DNA from 3 places in the Methylobacillus pratensis genome. Region 3 is predicted to be linked to each of the others. Evidence: predicted binding sites of a transcription regulator. Region 3 holds the regulator's gene; each other region holds the start of a gene.
The links. Region 3 encodes sigma-54, which starts transcription at its own class of promoters, with help from an activator protein. Its sites were predicted from a motif close to TGGCACNNTTCCTGCT; they were not measured.
Positions count from the first base shown of each region.

Region 1 (3,273 bases), on a different contig from region 3:
GGTCGACGCAACGGTGCTGTTGCCCGTGGTGGCGGTCGCTTCGATGGTATAGCGGCCGTCTGTCAGTTTCGAGCCGTCGTCGCCATAGCCATTCCAGCCCAGGGGCGTGATGCCGGCTTGCTGGTTGGTCACGGTGATGGTTTTCACCACCGCGCCCGAGCTGTCCTTGATATTGACGGTGAGCTTGTCCGCACCGACGGGCAGCTCGACGCCGAAATAGGCAGCGGACTCGCCCTCGGTTTCGGTAGGGGCGAGATAGGTGCTGTTGCCTTCCACCAGTACAGTGTTGCCGATCAGGCTGGAAGCCTGCAGGGCCTGTGTCGCCTGCATGCTGCTGATGAAGGTGGACAGCGTGGCGTTCATCTTCTCGATCCCGGTTACGGTGGACAGTTGCGCCATCTGGCTCGTCACCTCGGCGTTGTCCATCGGGTTGAGCGGGTCCTGGTTCTTCATCTGCGCGATCAGCAGCTTCATGAACCGGTCCTGGGTTTCGGAAATGCTGCTGGCACTGCTGGTGGAGCTAGTGCCGTTCATGCTGGTGAGCAGTGAGTCGGAAATACCTGAGGTGCTTGCCATGATCGTTACTCGCTTTCAGGGTTCTTGAGGTTTATTGGCCGATGGTCAGGGTCTTGAGCAGCATGGATTTGGCCGCGTTCATGGTTTCAACATTGTTCTGGTACGACCTGGATGCCGAGATCATGTTGACCATCTCTTCGGTGACGTTGACGTTGGGCATGGCGACATAGCCGTTGGCGTCAGCCAGGGGGTGCTTGGGATCGTACTTGAGCTGCGGCGGCGCCTGGTCTTCCACGACCTGCTGCACCTTGACGCCTTGCGCATCGCCGTTGGGGTTCACCGGCACGGCGGAAAACACAATATGCTTGGCGCGGTAGGGCTGGCCGTTGGAGCTGGTCACGCTATCGGCGTTGGCCAGGTTGCTTGCCACGACGTTCAGGCGCTGGCCCTGCGCACTCATGGCCGACCCGGAAATATTGAATACATTAAAAAGTGACATTCACGTCTCCTTCAAGATTTAGGCAGCCGCCATTACTGGCCTTGTATCGCGGACAGCAGCTTCTTGATCTGTCCGCTGATCATGGTGGCGCTGGCTTCGTAGCGTAATGCGTTGTCGGCGAACTGGTTGCGTTCCACGTCCATGTCGACCGTATTGCCGTCGACGCTGCCCTGGATAATGGAGCGGTACAGCACGCCGTTCTGATGGCTGGCGGTGGCGGGAATATGGCCGGGATTGGTGGTGTCGGCTTTCAGTCCGCCGGAGGCGCCGGCAAGGGCCTGCTTGAAAGTGTCAGCAAAATTGATGTCGCGCGCCTTGTAGCCCGGGGTGTCGGCATTGGCGATATTGGCCGCCAGCAGTTCCTGGCGTTGCCCGCGCACGCGTAGCGCGGTTTCATGGAAATTGAGTGCGGCATCCAGCTTGTTCATCGTACAACCTCCCTTGCTAACGGCGGCGGTCAAGAAATGCGTGCGACTGCCGTTATTTCAGATGATTGCGAGTCTAGAACCTGTCGTGCAAATTCCATTGCATGAACAACGGGGAAATTCCCCTCTTGTTTCCTGCTTATGTACTTGCATGCCTCAGTAAAATGCACCTTGATCTGAATTCCAACCACTATCCTGAATGAATAGTGCCAACCCGGAGCCGAGGAGGGGTGCAATGAAGCGAGTATATATCACTGGGCGTATCGCTGCCTTGCTGATTGCTTGCCTGTGCGGGATGCCGGTGCATGCAGCGGCCAATCACCAGGATTTGACGCAGCTGCGGGTCCAGGTGGAGCAGTTCTTGTTGAGCCAGAGCGCGGGTTTGCCCGGCAAGGTGTCGGTATCGGCAGTCGCCGTGGACTCGCGCCTCAAGCTGGCAAGTTGCGACAACCTGCAGATGTCATTGCCCCCCGGCAGCAAGATCTGGGGACGGACCAGCGTGGGCGTGCGCTGCAATGCGCCGCAAGTCTGGACCATCTATGTACAGGCCAATGTGCAGGTCATGGCGGAATACCTGATTGCCGCAGGCCCGCTCGCGCAAGGGCATATTATTACCGAGCAGGACCTGGCCAAGAGCCAGGGGGATCTCGCCAAGCTGCCGCCCGGCGTGTTCACGGATGCGAGCCAGGCAGTCGGGCGGGCGGTATACGTGCCGCTGAGCGCAGGCACGGTGCTGCGGCAGGAGATGCTGCGCATATTGCCGGTCGTGCAGCAGGGGCAGAAAGTAGTGCTCAACACCATAGGCGAAGGCTTCAGGGTGTCGGCGGAAGGCACGGCGCTGAGCAACGCGGGCGAAGGCCAGCGTGTGAAGGTGAAGGTGGGCAACGGCCAGGTAGTCAGCGGACTGGCGCGCCAGGGCGGCTTGATTGAGGTCATTTTCTAGCGCAGTTTGCATAGCATACTCAAGGCGTTTTCGATACGGGCTTTGTGACTTTGGCAAAAGGCTTTAAACTTTTTTACTAAAGTTAACAAAAATGCCGCCGATAAGAGCAATATATCGGTATGCGGTTTTGCCGTAGATGAAACTAGCTTAAGGAATTGCCATGAAAATTGATGACGCACTTCAGAAAGCGGTTGCGCTTAGCAATGACAAGACTGAGAACAGGCATGCTCCTCGCACCAGCGAGACCAAGACGCCTGTTGCTGGCGAAAGTGTCACCTTGTCCCCCTTGGCTGCGCAATTGCAATCCATAGAAGCCGCCGGAGCCAATGAGCAAGTATATGACGCGGACAAAGTCAGCGCGATCAAATCTGCCATTTCCAGCGGCCAGTTCAGGGTTGACTCTGAAAAGGTCGCAGATGGCCTTATCAACACAGTAAAAGACCTGTTGACAGCCCAACGTTAAGGCTGCGCAGGAAGAAAGGGTATCCTGACATGTCCACAGCCAGCTTCGAGCATGAAATTGCATTGACCGATAACCTGCTGGAGCTTTTGAAGCGCGAGCAGGCTTGCCTGGTCAAGGTGGATGTGGATGCCATGGAAGGCTTGCTCAATGAAAAGTCCCGCGTCTTGCAGGACATCAACGCCACTACCCAGGCCCGTTACCAAGCGGTGGCTGCCTTGGGTTTCGGTACGGACGAGCGCGGCCTTGCCGCCTGGATCGCAGTCCAGGATGCAGCCATCCAGGAATCCTGGGGCAGGTTCCAGGGCCTGATAGACCAGGCCAAAGAGCTCAACCGCGTGAATGGCGTCCTGATCAACAAACAGTTCCATCGCAACCAGCAGGTGCTCGACACCTTGGGCAGGCCGCCTTCCGCAGGACAGTTCTACGG
Region 1 is NZ_JBSUSR010000004.1:123,686-126,958, reverse strand. It holds gene ACW4YW_RS10100 (flagellar hook assembly protein FlgD) at 1-576, opposite strand, end outside; gene flgC (flagellar basal body rod protein FlgC) at 608-1,015, opposite strand; gene flgB (flagellar basal body rod protein FlgB) at 1,048-1,443, opposite strand; gene flgA (flagellar basal body P-ring formation chaperone FlgA) at 1,676-2,383, shown strand; gene flgM (flagellar biosynthesis anti-sigma factor FlgM) at 2,544-2,846, shown strand; gene ACW4YW_RS10075 (flagella synthesis protein FlgN) at 2,876-3,273, shown strand, end outside.
Region 1: a site for sigma-54 is predicted at 1,637-1,652, ahead of flgB (flagellar basal body rod protein FlgB). Genes of this name have one in related genera too.

Region 2 (3,273 bases), on a different contig from region 3:
TGTTGAACAGGTGGAGGAGGTAAAGGAGGAAGTGTCCGAGCCGCAGCCTCAGGAAGTCAAGCAGGCGCCTTCGCAAGCGCCGGTACAGGATAAGCCCGTGGTGGCCGAGAAGATAGAGCCGGTCAAGCCGCCCGAGCCCAAGGACCAGCCTATTCCTGAAGTGGCGATCAGCGGAGTTTCATACTCGCACCAGGAAATTCCTGTTTATCCCGCCATGTCGAGAAGGCTGGGGGAGCAAGGCGTCGTGATGTTGCGCATCCTGATTTCCGAAGCAGGTGTGCCTGAGTCGATCCAGATCGAGACCAGCAGTGGCTCGGAGCGATTGGACAAGGCAGCGCTGGAGGCAACCAAGAAGTCCAGGTTCAACCCGTACAAGCGTAACAACAAGCCGATGAAGGTTTCCGTGATTGCCCCAGTACGGTTCTCCATCTCGGATTAAGCAAGTTCAACCAGGTTAGTCATACTTTAAAATTATAGGATTAATGCAATATGGAAAATGCATACGAATTTAGCAGCTTGGATTTCATTCTGGACGGCGGTCCGGTTTCCATTCTGGTTGCAGTCGTGCTTGTCTTCATGTCGGTAGCAAGCTGGTATCTCATGGTCATCAAGTTCTACCAGGCTTTGACCATCCGTAGCGCTAACCGCGAGTACAACAATAATTTCTGGCAGGCATCCTCGATCGAGTCGGCATTGCGCCACAAGAGCGGCGAAACCATCGTTTCCCGCGTGGCAAACCAGGCAGTGGACGCCGCCGAGCATCACCAGGCCCATGTCGCCAGCAATGTCGAAGAGGCTTGCAACAAGGACGAGTTCATTGCCCGCGCCATGCGCCGTCAGATTTCCACTGAAAGCGAGCGCTTGGATTACGGCCTGACCATGCTGGCGTCGGTAGGCAGCGTGGCACCTTTCGTCGGCTTGTTCGGTACGGTATGGGGTATTTACCACGCCTTGGCGAGCATCAGCCAAAGCGGTCAGGCGACGCTGGACAAGGTGGCCGGCCCGGTTGGCGAAGCCTTGATCATGACCGCGCTCGGCCTGGCTGTGGCGATTCCTGCGGTGCTGGCATACAACGCGCTGGTACGCCGCAACCGCCTGATCCTGGGCGAAGTGGAGGGGTTTGCCAATGACCTGCACATCCTGCTGACCACCGGCGCTCCATTGAACCCTAGCAGCAAGACCACCCCAGGCGCCGCCGCTGTCCGTAGCGGTGCCAAGCTGAAAGAGGTGACGGCATGATGGCAGGCGGCGGAATCGGCGGCGGGGAGGGCAACAGCCGTCCCATGTCCGAGATCAACACCACGCCGCTTGTGGACGTGATGTTGGTGTTGCTAGTGATCTTCATCATCACCGCCCCCTTGCTGACGCATGCGGTGAAGATCGATCTGCCGCAAGCGACGAGCCAGCCGTCCCCGGAGAAGCCGGATATCATCGATGTCGCCATCGATAGCGCAGGCACTATGTACTGGAACGACCAGACCCTTACGCTCGAAGAGCTGAACGTGAAGCTGCACGAGGTTGCCAACAAGGACCCGCAGCCGGAACTGCATATCCGCGCTGACAAGGAGACACGCTACCAAGTGCTGGCCGAGGTCATGGCCTATGCACAGAATGCGGGCGTGCAGAAGCTGGGATTCGTGAGCGATCCCACGCCGAAATAAAACCTGCAGGACTGAAACACTAAAAAGCCGGGCATTCCCGGCTTTTTTGTTTTGCTTCGGCCATATCGCTTTCCTGAGCCAGTAGGGAAGAAGGGAAGATGTTTTCGCAATCGCTGTTCAACTTTTTGCCACTATTGTAGTCTTGTAAAAGAGTTCACCTGTTGTGGGCGTGATGGATTGTCCTGCGCGCAATACTGCTCCTAGAGTGGCCTGATTTTTGCTGGTTGAAAATTAGCGCATCAAGTTCGCAAGAATTTCATGTTGACCATTCAATATGGGTTCCTGCACTCAAGCCAACGGGTGGCATTTTGTAAACTCACACGGAAAGACGCCAATGACCGCTGAAAAAGAACCCAAAAAGCCCAAAGCCTCCACGCCTGTGATTACCACCGAGAAAACCCCGATTGCCCAGGCACTGCAGAACCATTTGATCTTTTCTGCATTCAAGACCAGCGAAGCTTCGACGCCGCGCGACTGGTATGTGGCGACCGGATACACCATCCGCGACCATGTGGTCGAGCGCTGGGTCAAGACCGCTGAAGCGTACAACGCCCAGGACCCGAAACGGGTGTATTACTTCTCGCTGGAGTTCCTGCTTGGGCGCATGATGCAGAATGCTGCACTGAATCTGGGCATCGAGGGCGAGGTGCAGGAGGGCTTGAAGACATTAGGGCACAAGCTGGAGGATGTGGTCGAGCTGGAAAACGATGCTGCGCTGGGCAATGGCGGCCTGGGGCGCCTGGCCGCGTGCTTCCTCGACTCCATGGCGAGCATGGATATCCCGGGTACGGGTTATGGCATCCGCTACGAATATGGCATGTTCCGCCAATCGATCAGCCAGGGGCAGCAGGTGGAGAACCCGGACAACTGGCTGCGCTACGGCAACCTCTGGGAGTTCCAGCGGCCGGAAAGCCAGTATCCGGTGAGGTTCTATGGCAAGGTGGTGGAATTCCCGGCTGCCAAGGGTACGGAATACCATTGGGTGGATGCGGAAAGCGTGCTGGCCATTGCCTACGACATGCCGGTGCCCGGCTACGATACGGAAACCGTGAATACCCTGCGCTTGTGGTCCGCCAAGGCGGCGCGTGAATTCGACCTCGCGCACTTCAATGAGGGCAATTACGAGAAAGCCGTCGAGGAGCGCAATGCCTACGAGAACATTTCCAAGGTGCTGTACCCCAATGACACTTCCGTGCTGGGCAAGGAGCTGCGCCTGAAGCAGCAGTATTTCTTCGTCTCCGCTTCGATTCAGGACATCCTGCGCCGCTTCCTGGCCAAGCATGACGATTGGAGCGTGCTGCCGGACAAGGTGGCGATCCAGCTCAATGACACCCATCCCGCCATTGCGGTGGCCGAGCTGATGTACCAATTGGTGGACGTGCACCACCTCAACTGGAACAAGGCCTGGAAAATCAGCGAAAAGGTGTTTGCCTACACCAACCACACCCTGATGCCGGAAGCGCTAGAGACCTGGCCGGTGGAGATGTTCGGCAGGCTGCTGCCTCGGCACCTCGGCATCATCTATCGCATCAACCATGAGTTCCTGCAGATGGTGAACCACAAGTTCCCAGGCGAGACCGATCTGCTGACGCGCGTTTCCATTATTGATGAA
Region 2 is NZ_JBSUSR010000001.1:700,781-704,053, reverse strand. It holds gene ACW4YW_RS03175 (energy transducer TonB) at 1-439, shown strand, start outside; gene ACW4YW_RS03170 (MotA/TolQ/ExbB proton channel family protein) at 490-1,239, shown strand; gene ACW4YW_RS03165 (ExbD/TolR family protein) at 1,236-1,661, shown strand; gene ACW4YW_RS03160 (glycogen/starch/alpha-glucan phosphorylase) at 1,996-3,273, shown strand, end outside.
Region 2: a site for sigma-54 is predicted at 1,868-1,883, ahead of ACW4YW_RS03160 (glycogen/starch/alpha-glucan phosphorylase). Genes of this name have one in related genera too.

Region 3 (3,273 bases):
CCTGGGCAAGATAATGGCTGAGCACGTCCATGAGGCCGGGGCTGCGCAACGGGGAGGTAAACAAGGGGGTGCTGAACTCGTCGGAGGCGGCCACCAGTTCATCCGGCGCTTCTTCGCCATTTGCAACAATGATCGCCGCCAAGTCGGCGGAAAACAGGTTCTTGATGGCCTGGAACAACTCGCGCGCCTTGAGACTGCGTAAATAATCCATTTCTGCGCAACCCAGCACCTGCACGCGGTTGGGATGCACAAAATTCAGGTGACCAACCAGCGCCAGGGATGGCTTGGTCACGGTTTCACTGGTCAGGGGGTTATCGCCGCCGGCTAACCCTGCTACCCATTTCAGCTTGAGCTTGCGGCGCGTATCCTTGTAAAGCTGGGTAACACTGATTTCAGCCATGTGTGCTTAATACCTTGGGAATGAATAAGCGGAAGGATTTGCTGCAAGAGCGCCAAATCCATGCATGAAAACCGGACTTGGCACTCTTTTGCAGCATTTCGCTAAAAGATTACTCGACCACCTGGTGCTTCAAACCTCCGGATGCCTGGTTGTGGTTGCTGACTTTTTCCTTATGTTTCACTACCTGGCGGTCGAGCTTGTCAGCCAGCGAGTCAATCGCGCTGTACATGCTTTCCGCCCCGCATTCCGCGTGCAGGTCGTTGCCCGGCACATGCAGGGTGGCTTCCGCCTTTTGCACCAGTTTCTCCACGCTCAGCGTGACCTTGAGGTCAATCACATGGTCAAAGTGATTGCTGAGTCGTGCCAGCTTGGACTGCACATATTCGCGCAGGGCTGGGGTAACGTCGAGGTGATGTCCGGTCAGGTGCAAATTCATAACGCTCTCCTTACTTGAAAAACGCGCAAATCAAAGCGACTTGCGCTGGTTGGCCGCGGGTATCTGTAGAGACTCGCGGTATTTCGCTATGGTTCTTCTTGCAACAACTATGCCTTGTTTGCCAAGGATGTCGGTAATCTGGTTGTCAGACAGCGGCTTCTTCGGGTTTTCCTCGCTCACCATCTGCTTGATCAACGCGCGGATCGCCGTGGCGGAGCACGCCCCTCCCGACTCCGTCGCCACATGGCTGCCGAAGAAATACTTCAACTCGTACACGCCGCGCGGTGTGAGCATGTACTTCCTCGTCGTCACGCGCGACACGGTGGATTCATGCAGGCCCAACTCGTCTGCAATCTCGCGCAGCACCAGCGGGCGCATGGCTACCTCGCCGTGTTCGAAGAAGTTGCGCTGCCTATCCACAATCGCCTGCGACACGCGCAGGATGGTGGAGAAACGCTGCTGGATGTTCTTGATCATCCATTTCGCTTCCTGCATCTGGCTCATAAGGTATTGACTGGAGCTATCGCGATTACGTTTCAGGATGCCGGCATAAAGCTGATTGATGCGCAGCTTGGGCACCACTTCGTCATTGAGGCTGGCGATCCAGATGCCCTTCACCTTTTTCACCACGATTTCGTGCTGGATGTAGTGGTCCGAGGTGATATGGCTGAACTCGCCGCCTGGGCGTGGGTTGAGTTGGGTCACCAGCTGCTGCACCGTTTTCAGGACATCGTCGTCGCAATGCAGCAGTTTGCGCAGGCGCGTGTAATCGCGGCTCGCCAGCAAAGGCAGATGTTGCTCGGCAACCTTGATCGCCAGGTCCACGGAGGGCGTATCTGCCGGCAGGGCGCGCAACTGCAATGCCAGGCACTCGGCCAGGTTACGGGCGCCGATGCCGGGCGGATCGAGGTTCTGGATATGCTTGAGCGCGGTTTCCAACTCGAGCAGGTCGATTTCGAGCTCTTCCGGCAGAAGCTCGGCCAGCTCTTCCAGCGACTGCTCGAGATAGCCGTCGTCATTGATGGCGTCCACCAGCACCATCGCCAGGGTCTGGTCGCGTTCTGACAGCGGTAGCAGCTTGATCTGGCTCAGCAGGTGCTCGCGCAAGGTGAGGTTGACCGCTTCCTGGAAACTGAAGTCGTTGTCGTCGTCATTGTTGGCGCCGCCCTCTTCCCAGCGGTTGCTGCCCTGGAAAGATTCGAAGTAATCGTCCCCGCCGCCGAATTCGTCAACGCGCGGCAACTCCTCGCTGGCTGGCGCAGGCGCCTCGCTGGCAGGAGCGGCGACCGCGGCATCCGGAGCGGGACTGTAGCTTTCGGACATCTCGGCAGCACCGTCCGGGCCGTCTATGCGCTCCAGCAAGGGGTTGGCCTGCAACAGCGACTCCAGCTCCTGGTTGAGTTCCTGCGAAGACAGCTGCAACAGCTTGATCGACTGTTGCAACTGCGGCGTCAATGCCAGGTTCTGGGAAAATTTTAGCTGTAGACTTTGTTTCATCTCTCTAATTCTGCGTTGACTACAGGCGGAAATCCTTGCCCAAGTAAACTTCTCTTACACTTTCGTTATGTATGATCTCGCTGGGCTTCCCCGATGCGAATACGCGGCCTTCATTCACGATGTAGGCGCGATCGCATATGCCCAATGTTTCACGGACATTATGATCCGTGATCAGTACCCCGATATTGCGCTCGGTCAGAAAACGCACGATCTTCTGAATGTCCAGCACGGCAATCGGGTCGATCCCGGCAAACGGCTCATCCAGTAGGATGAAACTGGGATTGGTCGCCAAACATCGGGCGATTTCCACCCGGCGTCGCTCGCCACCGGACAGGCTCACCGCCATGCTGTTGCGTATATGGGTGATATGGAGCTCCTGCAGCAGGGATTCAAGCTGTTCCTTCTGCTGCTCGGCCGTCATGTTCTGCAATTCGAGGATGGCCTGGATGTTTTCCGTCACGGTCATCTTGCGGAAGATCGACGGCTCCTGCGGCAGGTAGGCCAGGCCCATGCGCGCGCGCTGGTGTATGGGCATCCGGCTCAGATCCTTGCCATCCAGCAATATGCGTCCGCCATCTAGGGGCACCAGGCCCACCATCATGTAGAAACTGGTAGTCTTGCCCGCGCCGTTCGGCCCGAGCAACCCGACCACCTCGCCGCTGTTGAGCTGCAGGGAAATATCCTGCACCACGGTGCGCGACTTGTATTTCTTGCGTAAGCTTTCTACGATTAATTCACTCATTTATGCAATATCTATCGATGCCGTCTCTATAAAGCGCGGTTGCCTTCGGCCCGCATACAGACAAAGGCCCTCCAAATAGCCGTCAAGCTCAGGGAGTTTCTGCCGCGGGTTTCTTCTTGGGCTGGATAATGGCCCGCACTCGGCCAGTGGGTGTTGCAGGTGTCGCCGCTTGCGAGCCGCCGCTGATGACTTCCGCAT
Region 3 is NZ_JBSUSR010000003.1:111,134-114,406, reverse strand. It holds gene hprK (HPr(Ser) kinase/phosphatase) at 1-400, opposite strand, end outside; gene hpf (ribosome hibernation-promoting factor, HPF/YfiA family) at 510-836, opposite strand; gene ACW4YW_RS07920 (RNA polymerase factor sigma-54) at 867-2,333, opposite strand; gene lptB (LPS export ABC transporter ATP-binding protein) at 2,353-3,075, opposite strand; gene lptA (lipopolysaccharide transport periplasmic protein LptA) at 3,164-3,273, opposite strand, start outside.